3 regions of the Streptomyces sp. NPDC005393 genome follow, and region 3 is predicted to be linked to each of the others. Evidence: predicted binding sites of a transcription regulator. Region 3 holds the regulator's gene; each other region holds the start of a gene.

The links. The regulator HrcA, encoded in region 3, represses chaperone genes, less so after heat shock. The targets are predictions, from matches to a motif close to TTNGCACTCNGNNNNNCNGAGTGCNAA.
Region 1: groL (chaperonin GroEL) is a predicted target of HrcA. The motif match lies at 1,919-1,945, and genes of this name have one in related genera.
Region 2: groES (co-chaperone GroES) is a predicted target of HrcA. The motif match lies at 1,844-1,870, and genes of this name have one in related genera.

Annotation. Positions count from the first base shown of each region.
Region 1 covers NZ_JBEXFG010000025.1:18,248-22,530, reverse strand. Annotated here, with positions in the region: gene groL (chaperonin GroEL) at 168-1,793, opposite strand; gene ABZS71_RS21130 (cold-shock protein) at 2,156-2,362, opposite strand; gene ABZS71_RS21125 (MoaD/ThiS family protein) at 2,771-3,049, opposite strand; gene thrC (threonine synthase) at 3,046-4,283, opposite strand, start outside.
Region 2 covers NZ_JBEXFG010000013.1:68-4,350, reverse strand. Annotated here, with positions in the region: gene groL (chaperonin GroEL) at 1-1,292, opposite strand, end outside; gene groES (co-chaperone GroES) at 1,387-1,695, opposite strand; gene ABZS71_RS13845 (polysaccharide deacetylase family protein) at 1,902-2,987, opposite strand; gene ABZS71_RS13840 (methyltransferase domain-containing protein) at 3,065-4,252, shown strand.
Region 3 covers NZ_JBEXFG010000004.1:192,896-197,178, reverse strand. Annotated here, with positions in the region: gene dnaJ (molecular chaperone DnaJ) at 1-998, opposite strand, end outside; gene hrcA (heat-inducible transcriptional repressor HrcA) at 999-2,015, opposite strand; gene ABZS71_RS06805 (MBL fold metallo-hydrolase) at 2,192-2,914, shown strand; gene ABZS71_RS06800 (DUF3097 domain-containing protein) at 2,938-3,759, shown strand; gene hemW (radical SAM family heme chaperone HemW) at 3,756-4,283, opposite strand, start outside.

The DNA.
Region 1 (4,283 bases), on a different contig from region 3:
CGCCGCAGGTTGACGGCCGCCGCAGGTTGAGGCCCGCCACAAGCGCTGGGCAAAGCCGCAAGCGCTGGGCAAAGCGGACGCGCGCATAACGCCGTCGGGGCGGCACCCGTGAAGGGTGCCGCCCCGACGTCCTGGACGGTTCGACCGACCGGCGAATGATCCGCCGATCAGAAGTCCATGTCACCGCCCGGCATGCCGCCCGGAGCGCCCGCCGCGGCGGCCTTCTCCGGCTTGTCGGCGATGACGGCCTCGGTGGTCAGGAACAGCGCGGCGATCGACGCGGCGTTCTGCAGCGCGGAGCGCGTGACCTTGGCCGGGTCGATGATGCCCTCGGCGATCAGGTCGACGTACTCGCCGGTCGCGGCGTTGAGGCCGTGGCCCGGGGTCAGGTTGCGGACCTTCTCCACCACGACGCCGCCCTCGAGGCCGGCGTTGACCGCGATCTGCTTCAGCGGGGCCTCGAGCGCCAGACGCACGGCCTGGGCACCGGTGGCCTCGTCGCCCTCGAGCTCGAGCTTCTCGAACACGGAGACGGTCTGCAGCAGGGCGACGCCACCACCGGCGACGATGCCCTCCTCCACGGCGGCCTTGGCGTTGCGCACCGCGTCCTCGATGCGGTGCTTGCGCTCCTTGAGCTCGACCTCGGTCGCGGCACCGGCCTTGATGACGGCGACGCCGCCGGCCAGCTTCGCGAGGCGCTCCTGGAGCTTCTCGCGGTCGTAGTCCGAGTCCGAGGACTCGATCTCGGCGCGGATCTGGTTGACCCGGCCCTGCACCTGCTCGGGGTCGCCGGCGCCGTCCACGATGGTGGTCTCGTCCTTGGTGACGGTGACCTTGCGGGCGCGGCCGAGCAGGTCGATCGTCGCATTCTCCAGCTTGAGACCGACCTCCTCGGAGATGACGGTGCCACCGGTGAGGATGGCGATGTCGCCGAGCATGGCCTTACGGCGGTCACCGAAGCCCGGGGCCTTGACGGCGACGGACTTGAAGGTGCCACGGATCTTGTTGACGACCAGGGTCGCCAGGGCCTCGCCCTCGACGTCCTCGGCGATGATCAGCAGCGGCTTGCCCGACTGCATGACCTTCTCCAGCAGCGGAAGGAGGTCCTTCACGCTGGAGATCTTCGAGTTGACGATCAGGATGTACGGGTCGTCGAGCGACGCCTCCATACGCTCCATGTCCGTCGCGAAGTACGGGGAGATGTAGCCCTTGTCGAAGCGCATGCCCTCGGTGAGCTCGAGTTCGAGCCCGAAGGTCTGCGACTCCTCGACGGTGATGACACCTTCCTTGCCGACCTTGTCCATCGCCTCGGCGATGAGCTCGCCGATCTGGGTGTCGGCGGCGGAGATGGAGGCGGTGGAGGCGATCTGCTCCTTGGTCTCCACGTCCTTGGCCTGCTCGAGCAGCTGGGCGGAGACGGCCTCGACGGCCTTCTCGATGCCGCGCTTGAGAGCCATCGGGTTGGCGCCCGCGGCTACGTTGCGGAGGCCTTCCTTGACCAGCGCCTGGGCGAGGACGGTCGCGGTCGTCGTGCCGTCACCGGCGACGTCGTCCGTCTTCTTCGCGACCTCCTTGACCAGCTCGGCGCCGATCTTCTCGTACGGGTCCTCGAGCTCGATCTCCTTGGCGATGGACACACCATCGTTGGTGATCGTGGGGGCGCCCCACTTCTTCTCGAGGACGACGTTACGGCCCTTGGGGCCGAGGGTGACCTTGACGGCGTCGGCGAGCTGGTTCATCCCGCGCTCGAGGCCGCGCCGCGCCTCCTCGTCGAACGCGATGATCTTGGCCATGTGAAGTGGTCCTCCCAAGACGGGGTGGATTGCTCCGGACCGCGCTGGCGCCCGCGACGGACGGCCTGCCGGCCGTACGGTTCCTTGCCCCGTACTGCCGGGCGGGCCTCACCGACCCGGTCCTTCTGTCACTCTCAACGTCAGAGTGCTAACGCCAATGATTAGCACTCGACCCCTATGAGTGCAAGCGCCCGAAGGCGTCGTTGAGGGGTGGCGGTCGGGCGACGGGTGGGCGCAAGCGCCCGGTCAAGGGGGTACAGAAGGCAAGGGAGCGCAGGGCAGGGCGCGTACGCCGAAGGGCCCGTACCCCCAAGGGGGCACAGGCCCTTCGACACTTCAGTCAGCTGCCTCGCGTCGGCGCGTCAGCCTACGGCCACGCGGACCATGTCCGCCTGCGGGCCCTTCTGGCCCTGCGAGATCTCGAACTCGACCCGCTGGCCTTCCTCGAGGGTGCGGTAACCGTCCATCTGGATCGCGCTGTAGTGGACGAACACGTCCGCACCACCGTCGACCGCGATGAAGCCGTACCCCTTCTCCGCGTTGAACCACTTGACGGTGCCCTGAGCCATTCCTAACTCCCCTATTACTGGCCCTTGCGCAGGACCGCACTCCGCGGACCCGGGTCAGACCTCACCCTCCGGTCATGGAGGGTGTGCGCCGGAACGCGTCGACCGCCGCTGAATGTATCCGTCCCAACGCCCTCTGCAACAGGTCAATCGGACGAGAATTCTGGGCATGGCCGATCGGTAAAAAGTGAAGAATTCCCGTGAAGTTCGGGCAAGCCGGGCCGGGCATAGAGCACTAACCCGACAAATCGCGCTCACACTTTGCGCACAAGTTGACGAGTTCTCATATGCGGGTCCGACGGCGGGGCCATGGGAGAAGCGGGGCAACTGTATCGCGATTCCACACACGGAATCGCCCCGTCCGTTTCTCCCCGGACGGGGCGATTCCAAAGGTGAGGGGGTGATCGGAGGTCAGCAGCCGCCCGCGACCGCCGGGATGATCGAGACCCCGGCGCCGTCCGGCGTGGCCGTGCCCAGGCCGTCGGCGAACCGGACGTCGTCGTCGTTGACGTAGACGTTGACGAAGCGGCGCAGCTTGCCGGTGTCATCCAGGACGCGGGCCGAGATCCCCTGGTGGTTCTTCTCCAGGTCTTCCAGGACCTCGGCGAGGGTCGCGCCCTCGGCGCTGACCTCGGCCTGACCGCCGGTGTAGGTGCGCAGGATGGTCGGGATTCGGACGTTGACGCTCATACGAGGCCAGCCTCTCGGAACGAGTCAAGGGTGGGGCGGATGATGGCGGAGGGCCCGGTGGTGGGGGCCACCGCGTCGAGAGTCTTGAGGCCGTCACCGGTGTTGAGGACGACGGTGGTGAGGGTCGGGTCGAGGAGCCCGTCCTCGATCAGCTTCTTCGTCACGCCGACCGTCACCCCGCCCGCGGTCTCCGCGAAGATCCCCTCGGTGCGGGCCAGCAGCTTGATCGCGTCGACGATCTGCTCGTCGTTGACGTCCTCCACGGCGCCGCCGGTGCGGCGCGCGATGTCGAGGACGTACGGGCCGTCCGCCGGGTTGCCGATGGCGAGCGACTTGGCGATGGTCTGCGGCTTCTGCGGCCGTACGACGTCATGGCCCGCCTTGAAGGCGGCGGAGACCGGGGAGCAGCCCTCGGCCTGGGCGCCGAAGATCTTGTACGGCTTGTCCTCGACCAGACCGAGCGCGATGAGCTCCTTCAGCCCCTTGTCGATCTTGGTGAGCTGGGAGCCCGAGGCGATCGGGATGACGATCTGGTCCGGCAGCCGCCAGCCGAGCTGCTCGCAGATCTCGTACGCCAGGGTCTTGGACCCCTCGCCGTAGTACGGACGCAGGTTGACGTTGACGAAGCCCCAGCCCTCGCCCGCGGGGTCGCCGATCAGCTCGCTGCAGAAGCGGTTGACGTCGTCGTACGTGCCCTCGATGCCGACCAGTTCGCCGCCGTAGACGGCCGCCATCACGACCTTGCCCGCCTCCAGGTCGTGTGGGATGAAGACGCAGGAGCGGAATCCCGCACGGGCGGCCGCGGCGCCGACCGCGCCGGCGAGGTTGCCGGTGGAGGAGCAGGAGAGGGTGGTGAAGCCGAAGGCGCGGGCGGCCTGGACGGCGATGGCGACGACCCGGTCCTTGAAGGAGTGAGTGGGGTTGCCGGAGTCGTCCTTGATGTGCAGCTCGCCCGTGACACCGAGCTCACGGGCGAGGTTGTCGGCCTTGACCAGCTGGGTGAAGCCGGGGTTCAGACTGGGCGTGGCCGCGACGTCCGCCGGAACCGGCAGGAGGGGGGCGTAGCGCCAGATGTTGTCCGGACCGGTCTCGATCTGCCGGCGCAGCCCCTCCGGGTCGCCGCTCGGCAGGTCGTACGCGACCTCGAGCGGCCCGAAACACGCCTCGCACGCGAAGATCGGGCCGAGGTCGAAACGCTCACCGCACTCACGGCAGGACAGGGCGACGGCGGGGC
Region 2 (4,283 bases), on a different contig from region 3:
TTCAGGCTGCCCTCAAGCACCTTCGCGGCGTGGACCAGAGCGGAGCCACCACCGGAGACGATGCCCTCCTCGACCGCGGCGCGGGTCGCGGAGATGGCGTCCTCCAGACGGTGCTTCTTCTCCTTGAGCTCGACCTCGGTGGCCGCGCCCACGCGGATCACGCACACGCCGCCGGCCAGCTTCGCGAGCCGCTCCTGCAGCTTCTCGCGGTCCCAGTCGGAGTCGGTGGACTCGATCTCGGCCTTGATCTGGTTGATACGCGCCTGGACGTCCCCGGGCTTGCCGCCACCGTCGACGATGGTGGTGTCGTCCTTGGTGACGGTCACGCGGCGGGCGGTGCCCAGCACGTCCAGGTCGGCCTGGTCGAGCTTGAGGCCGACCTCCTCGGCGATGACGGTCGCGCCGGTGAGGGCCGCGATGTCGCCGAGCATCGCCTTACGGCGGTCGCCGAAGCCCGGGGCCTTCACCGCGACGGCGCTGAAGGTGCCACGGATCTTGTTGACGACGAGGGTGGACAGGGCCTCGCCCTCCACGTCCTCGGCGATGATCAGCAGCGGCTTGCTGGCGCCGGCCTGGATGATCTTCTCCAGCAGCGGCAGGAGGTCCTGGATCGAGGCGATCTTGCCCTGGTGGATCAGGATGTACGGGTCGTCGAGGACGGCCTCCATACGCTCCTGGTCGGTCACCATGTACGGGGAGAGGTAGCCCTTGTCGAAGGACATGCCCTCGGTGAAGTCGAGCTCCAGGCCGAAGGTGTTGGACTCCTCGACGGTGATGACACCGTCCTTGCCGACCTTGTCCATCGCCTCGGCGATCAGCTCGCCGACCTGCTTGTCCTGAGCGGACAGCCCGGCCACGGCGGCGATGTCGGACTTGGAGTCGATCGGGCGGGCGGTGGCCAGCAGCTCGTCCGAGACGGCCTTGACGGCCGCGTCGATGCCCTTCTTCAGGGCGGCCGGGGAGGCACCCGCGGCCACGTTCTTCAGGCCCTCGCGGACCAGCGCCTGGGCCAGCACGGTGGCGGTGGTGGTGCCGTCACCAGCGATGTCGTTGGTCTTGGTCGCCACCTCCTTCACCAGCTGGGCGCCCATGTTCTCGAACGGGTCCTCGACCTCGACCTCGCGGGCGATGGTGACACCGTCGTTGGTGATGGTCGGAGCACCGAACTTCTTGTCGATGACGACATTGCGGCCACGGGGGCCGATCGTCACCTTGACGGTGTCCGCAAGCTTGTTGACGCCGCGCTCAAGGGCGCGACGGGCGTCCTCGTCGAACTTCAGGATCTTCGCCATGGGTTGCGTATGTCCTCTCAAACGAACCGCGCCCCGACCCCGGGTATCTGTGACACGGGCACCGGGGCGCGGCTCATAGGCAAAACTTCGGTGATTACTTCTCGATGATCGCGAGGACGTCGCGAGCCGAGAGGACGAGGTACTCCTCGCCGTTGTACTTCACCTCGGTGCCGCCGTACTTGCTGTACAGCACGACGTCACCGACGGAGACGTCGAGCGGAAGACGCTTGCCGTCCTCGAAGCGGCCCGGGCCCACGGCCAGGACGACGCCCTCCTGGGGCTTCTCCTTGGCGGTGTCCGGAATGACCAGGCCCGAAGCCGTGGTCTGCTCGGCGTCGAGCGGCTGGACCACAATGCGGTCCTCAAGCGGCTTGATGGCAACCTTGGAGCTGGTGGTCGTCACGATCCGACCTCCCCCTTCGGAGATCTCACGGGGTTAACTGTCTGAGGTGGCGACCAGGTGGATCCGTCGTCGCGGGTGCCGGACCTGCCCGTCGCTGTATCTCTGGCACTCGGTGCTCCCGAGTGCCAGCCCCGACATTATGACGCGGTTAGCACTCAGTCAACCAGAGTGCCAAGGGACGAGGTGGCGAGCCGCGCGGGTCGGCGTCATACGTAGTCCTCCAGCCGGCCGATGGTGAACCCCTGTGCCTGGATCGCACGCACCAGCGAAGTGATCATGTCGGTCATGGACTGCCCCTCCAGCTGCTCCGGGCCCCGGAAGTGCGCGAGGATGATGTCCCCCGGCCGCAGCTCCCCGCCGGAGCGGTACGCCAGCCCGTGGGTCTCCATCTCGGCGCGCCACAGCACCACCGTCTGGATCCCGCAGGAGGCCGCCGCGTGCAGCGTCGTCTCGTCGTACTCGCCGTAGGGCGGGCGGAAGAGACGTGGCTGCCGGCCGAAGCGGTTGCGGAGGATGTCCTGCTGACCGCAGATCTCCCGGACCTGGTCGTCGTAGTTCATGCCGGCGAGGCTGGGATGGGTGAGCGTGTGGTTCTCCATCGGGTTGCCGAGTCGGCGGAGCTGGTCGAAGTAGCCGTACTGGTCGCCGATCACGTTGTCGGTCAGGAACGCGGTGAACGGCAGGCCGAGATCCCGGGCCTGTTCCACGAAGCGCGGGTCCTTCTCGATGCCGTCGTCGATGGTCACGAAGACCACCCGGTCGTTGGTGGGCACCCGGCGCACCAGCGGCGGCACCGCCGCCCGTTGCGGCCCCGGCGGTCCGAGCAGCGGCTTGCCGGCGGGCGGGGGCGGCGGCACCTCCAGCGGCCGGTCGAGCCCCCAGCGGCGGTACGCGTCCGGGTCGCCCATCGGCGCCGAGCGCACCCACGGCGGGGCCGAGCCGGGGGGATCGGAGGCCGGCGGCGGGGCGGACCCGGGCATCGAGCCCGGGGGCGGTGACGCGTCCGCGTCCGGGGGCGGCTGCGCGCCCGCGTGGGGGGGCGGTGGCACGGGCGGCGCCGGGGGCCGCCCCTCCGGCTCCTGCCCGGATTCCTGCCCGGGCTCCGGCCCGGGCTCCGGCCCCGACTGCGGCCGCCACTCCGACGCGGGGGCGGAGGATGCGGGCGGCGCGTCGGCCGCCCGGCCCGCCTTGGCGTACGGCTCGGGAGTACCGAGGCTGCCGCATCCGGTGAGCATGATCGCCGTCGTGGCGGCGAGAACCAGACACCTCGAAAAGCCAGTCTTGATCATCATCACATAAGTGATCTTCGGCCGCGGAGCGCGAAACCGCTCGCCCCAGACGTGCGAATGCGCTCGCCGGAGCGGGGAGAATGGGCCATGTGGACGTTGACGCCTTCGACTCACTGCTCGGCGAAGAGGGGCAGTCACTGCTCTCCGCGCTCCGCGATTACGACCCGGCGCATGAGCTCGCCACCGCGACCCGGCTGCGCCGCGACCATCCGCCGGCGCTGGTCTCGGCGGCCCTGACCCAGGCCGAGCTGCGGCAGCGGGCGGTGGCCAAATTCGGTGCCGAGGACGCGTACCGCATGTACTTCACGCCGAACGGTGTCGAGCAGTCCACCCGCACCTCCGTCGCCGACTACCGCGCCGCCCGGTTCGTGGAGTTCGGCGTCCGCCGGGTCGCCGATCTGTGCTGTGGCATCGGCGGCGACGCGATCGCGCTCGCGCGCGCCGGGATCTCGGTCCTGGCCGTCGACCGTGATCCGCTGACCTGCGCCGTCGCCCGCGCCAACGCCGAGGCGCTGGGCCTGGCCGGCCTCATCGAGGTCCGCTGCGCGGATGTCACCGAGATCGACACCGCCCCCTTCGACGCCGTCTTCGTCGACCCCGCCCGGCGCGGCGGCCGTGGCCGTGTCTTCGACCCCGAGGCGTACTCCCCGCCCCTGTCCTGGGCCATCGAGGCCGCCCGCACCACCCCGCGCGCCGCCCTCAAGATCGCCCCGGGCATTCCGCACGAGGCGATCCCACCGGACGCGGAGGCCGAGTGGATCTCGGACCACGGCAATGTGAAGGAGGCCGTCCTGTGGTTCGGCACGGCCCGCCCCGGGATGCGCCGCGCCACCCTCCTGCCGGGCGGCCACTCCCTCCTCGGCACCTGCCGCCTCCCCGACCCCGACCCGGGTCCGGTCGGCCGCTGGCTCTACGAACCGGACGGCGCCGTCATCCGCGCCCACCTCGTCGCCGATGTCGCCGCCCGCATCGGCGGCCGCCTCATCGACCCCACGATCGCCTACATCACGACCGACGAGCTGCGCCCGACGCCCTACGCCACGGCATACGAGATCACCGACGTCCTGCCCTTCAACCTGAAGAAGCTCAAGGCCCTGCTGCGCGAGCGGGAGGTCGGCATCGCCACCATCAAGAAGCGCGGCTCGGCCGTCGAGCCGGAACAGCTCCGCAAGAAGCTCCGCCTCGAAGGGGTGAACGCCTGCACGATCCTGCTCACCCGATCGGAAGGCTCTCCCACGATGCTCCTGGGTCACCCGGCGCGGGTCTAGACCCAACGCCGTTCAGTTAGGGCGGGGCTGG
Region 3 (4,283 bases):
GGGGTCATCACCTCGACATGCACGATCAGATCGCCTCGGCCGCCGCCGCGCAGATGGGTGACGCCCCGCTGGTGCAGCGGGATCGACTGGCCGGACTGGGTGCCGGGCCGGATGTCGACCTCCTCCAGCCCGTCCAGCGTCTCCAGCGGCACCTTGGTGCCCAGCGCCGCCGCCGTCATCGGGATGGTCACCGTGCAGTGCATATCGTCGCCGCGCCGCTGGAAGACCGCGTGCGGCACCTCGTGGATCTCCACATACAGGTCGCCCGCCGGGCCGCCACCCGGGCCGACCTCGCCCTCGCCCGCCAGCTGGATCCGGGTGCCGTTGTCCACACCGGCCGGGATCTTCACCGTCAGCGTGCGCCGCGAACGGATCCGCCCGTCGCCCGCGCACTCCGGGCACGGGGTCGGCACCACGGTGCCGAAGCCCTGGCACTGCGGACACGGCCGCGAGGTCATGACCTGGCCCAGGAAGGACCGCGTCACCTGCGAGACCTCACCGCGGCCACGGCACATGTCGCAGGTCTGCGCCGAGGTGCCCGGCGCCGCGCCCTCGCCGCTGCACGTGGTGCAGACGACGGCGGTGTCGACCTGGATGTCCTTCGTCGTCCCGAACGCGGCCTCGCTGAGCTCCACATCGAGACGGATCATCGCGTCCTGGCCGCGCCGGGTCCTGGACCGCGGGCCGCGCTGCGACGCGGTGCCGAAGAAGGCGTCCATGATGTCGGAGAAGTTGCCGAAGCCCGCGCCGAAGCCACCGGCCCCGCCGCCTCCGGCCGCGCCCGACATCGGGTCCCCGCCCAGGTCGTAGACCTGCTTCTTCTGCGGGTCCGACAAGACCTCGTAAGCGGCGTTGATCTCCTTGAACCGCTCCTGGGTCTTCGGGTCCGGGTTCACATCCGGGTGCAGCTCGCGTGCGAGCCGGCGGAATGCCTTCTTGATCTCGTCCTGCGAGGCATCACGCCGCACGCCCAGGACTGCGTAGTAGTCCGTCGCCACTTACGACTCCGCCAGGATCTGTCCGACGTAACGTGCCACTGCGCGTACCGCTCCCATCGTTCCGGGGTAGTCCATGCGGGTCGGTCCGACCACGCCGAGTTTGGCGACCGCCTCGTCGCCCGAACCGTAGCCGACCGCGACGACCGAGGTGGCGGTGAGCCCCTCGTGAACATTCTCATGCCCGATTCGCACGGTCATACCCGAGTCCTTGGCCTCACCGAGCAGCTTGAGAAGGACGACCTGCTCCTCAAGTGCCTCCAGAACGGGCCGGATCGTCAGGGGGAAATCATGCACGAAACGCGTGAGGTTCGCGGTGCCGCCGATCATCAGCCGCTCCTCGGTCTCCTCGACAAGCGTCTCGAGCAAGGTCGCCAGTACGGTCGAGACCGTCCCCCGGTCCTCCTGTTCGAAGGACTCCGGAAGATCCTGCACCAACTGCGGCACATCCGCGAACCGCCGCCCCACGACCCGGCTGTTGAGCCGGGCCCGCAGATCCGCGAGCGACTCCTCGCTCACCGGAGTCGGGCAGTCCACCATGCGCTGCTCGACCCGCCCGGTGTCGGTGATCAGCACCAGCATCACCCGGGCCGTGGCCAGCGGCAGCAGCTCCACATGGCGCACCGTCGAACGCGTCAGCGACGGGTACTGCACCACCGCGACCTGCCGGGTCAGCTGCGCCAGCAGCCGGACCGTGCGCCCCACCACATCGTCGAGGTCGACGGCGCCGTCCAGGAAATTCTGAATGGCCCGGCGCTCCGGAGTGGACAGCGGCTTCACTCCGGCCAGCTTGTCCACGAAGAGCCGGTAGCCCTTGTCCGTGGGGATCCGCCCGGCGCTCGTATGCGGCTGGGCGATGAAGCCCTCGTCCTCCAGCGCGGCCATGTCGTTACGCACCGTGGCCGGGGAGACCCCCAGCCGGTGCCGCTCGGTGAGCGCCTTGGAGCCGACCGGCTCCTCCGTCCCGACATAGTCCTGGACAATGGCACGCAGCACTTCGAGCCTGCGTTCGCTGAGCACCCCGCGCACCTCCAGTCCAGCGGTCTCATCAGGTCGTCCCCCTGGCACTCAAAGGTCACGAGTGCCAGAACCCCCTAGCCAGTGTACGGCGGGGGCCGGTGGCATGGGCAAGAGCCGCCGTGTGGCGGCTCCTGCCCGACCCGCCACGCTATCGCCCCGAGAGCTAGCGTCTCGGTATGGAGACGTATTGGGAAGAGGCGGGCTGGGAACAGCTCGCACCCGGTGTCGCCCGCCGCCGGATGCCGGGCTGGGACGAGACGACCGGCGTGATCGTCGGCGAGACCGACGTCCTCGTCGTGGACACCGGCGCGACGCTGCGCGACGGCGCCGAGATCCGTCGCCAGATCACCCGGCTCTCCGGCCGCCGCCCCACCCGCATCGCGCTGACCCATCCGCATTTCGACCACGTCCTCGGCACCGCCGCCTTCGCGGGCTGCGAGGTGTACGGGGCCGCCGGGCTCGACGAGCTGCTGCGCCGCGACAGGGAGCCGCTGCGCGACAGCGCCATCCGGCAGGGCGTGGACCGGGACGCCGCCACCGAGGCCGCTGATCACCTCGTACTCCCCCACCATGGGGTCTCCGGCGAGCTCACCCTCGACCTGGGCGGCCGCCCCGTCCTCCTGGCGAACGTGGGCCCCGGCCATACCGCCTATGACCTGGCCGTCCTGGTCCCGGGCCGGCCCGAGGTGGTCTTCTGCGGCGACCTGGTCGAGGAGTCGGGCCCGCCCCAGGCGGGGCACGATGCGATCCCCACCCACTGGCCCGCCGCCCTCGACCGGCTGCTCGCCCTCGGCGGCGAGGACGCGCTGTACGTCCCGGGCCACGGCGCCGTCGTGGACGCCGCGTTCGTCCGCGCCCAACGCGACGAACTGGCCGCCCGCTTCGGCGTGTCTCACTGACACCCCGCGCTATCGTCATCCGGATGCGACAGTACGACCCGGACCTGACCCCGCCCTGGAAGCGGCAGCAGCCGGCCCCCGAGGTCCCCGCCGACCCGGACCTCGTCGTCGAGGAGGTCACCACCGGGTTCTGCGGTGCGGTGATCCGCTGCGAGAAGACCGCCCAGGGGCCCTCCGTCACCCTCGAGGACCGCTTCGGCAAGCACCGCGTGTTCCCCATGGAGCCCCGGGGCTTCCTCCTGGAGGGACGCGTCGTCACCCTTGTACGCCCGCGCACGGCGGCCCCCAGCACGCCCCGGCGCACGGCCTCCGGCTCGATCGCCGTCCCGGGAGCGCGCGCGAGGGTCGCCCGCGCGGGGCGCATCTACGTCGAGGGGCGCCATGACGCGGAGCTGGTGGAGCGGGTCTGGGGCGACGATCTGCGGATCGAGGGCGTCGTCGTGGAATACCTGGAGGGCGTCGACGACCTCCCCGCCATCGTCCGTGACTTCTCCCCCGGCCCGGACGCCCGGCTCGGCGTCCTGGTCGACCATCTGGTGACCGGCTCCAAGGAGTCCCGTATCGCCGCACAGGTCACCGACGAGAACGTCCTGATCGTCGGCCACCCCTACATCGACGTCTGGGAGGCCGTGAAGCCGTCCTCGGTCGGCATCCAGTCCTGGCCGACCGTGCCGCACGGCCAGGACTGGAAAAAGGGCGTCTGCCGCGCCCTGGGCTGGCCCGAGAACACCGGCGCCGCCTGGCAGCGGATCCTCTCCTCGGTCCACACCTACAAGGACCTCCAGCCGGAGCTGCTGGGGCGGGTGGAGCACCTGATCGACTTCGTGACGGTCCAGGGGCCCTAGTCGACCAGATCCCTGACCACGGCGTCCGCCAGCAGCCGCCCCCGCAGCGTGAGCACCGCCCGCCCCTTCTCGTACGGCTCCGGCTCCAGCAGCCCGTCCTCCAGCGCCCGCGCCGCGGCCCGCGCCCCGGCCGGGCGCAGCAGCGCCAGCGGGCACCCCTCGGCCAGCCGCAGCTCCAGCAGAATCCGCTCCACCCGACGCTCCTCGTCGGCCAGCACCTCCCGGCCCGCCCCGGGCGACCGGCCCTCGCTCAGCGCCTGCGCGTACGCCCCGGGGTGCTTCACGTTCCACCACCGCACGCCGCCCACATGGCTGTGCGCGCCGGGTCCGGCGCCCCACCAGTCGGCGCCGCGCCAGTACAGCTCGTTATGGCGGCACCGGCCCTGGGCCGACGTCGCCCAGTTGGAGACTTCGTACCACTCGAACCCCGCCGCCGACAGCATCTCCTCGGCGATCAGATACCGGTCCGCATGCACATCGTCATCGGTCATCGGCACCTCCCCCCGCCGGATCCGCCGCGCCAG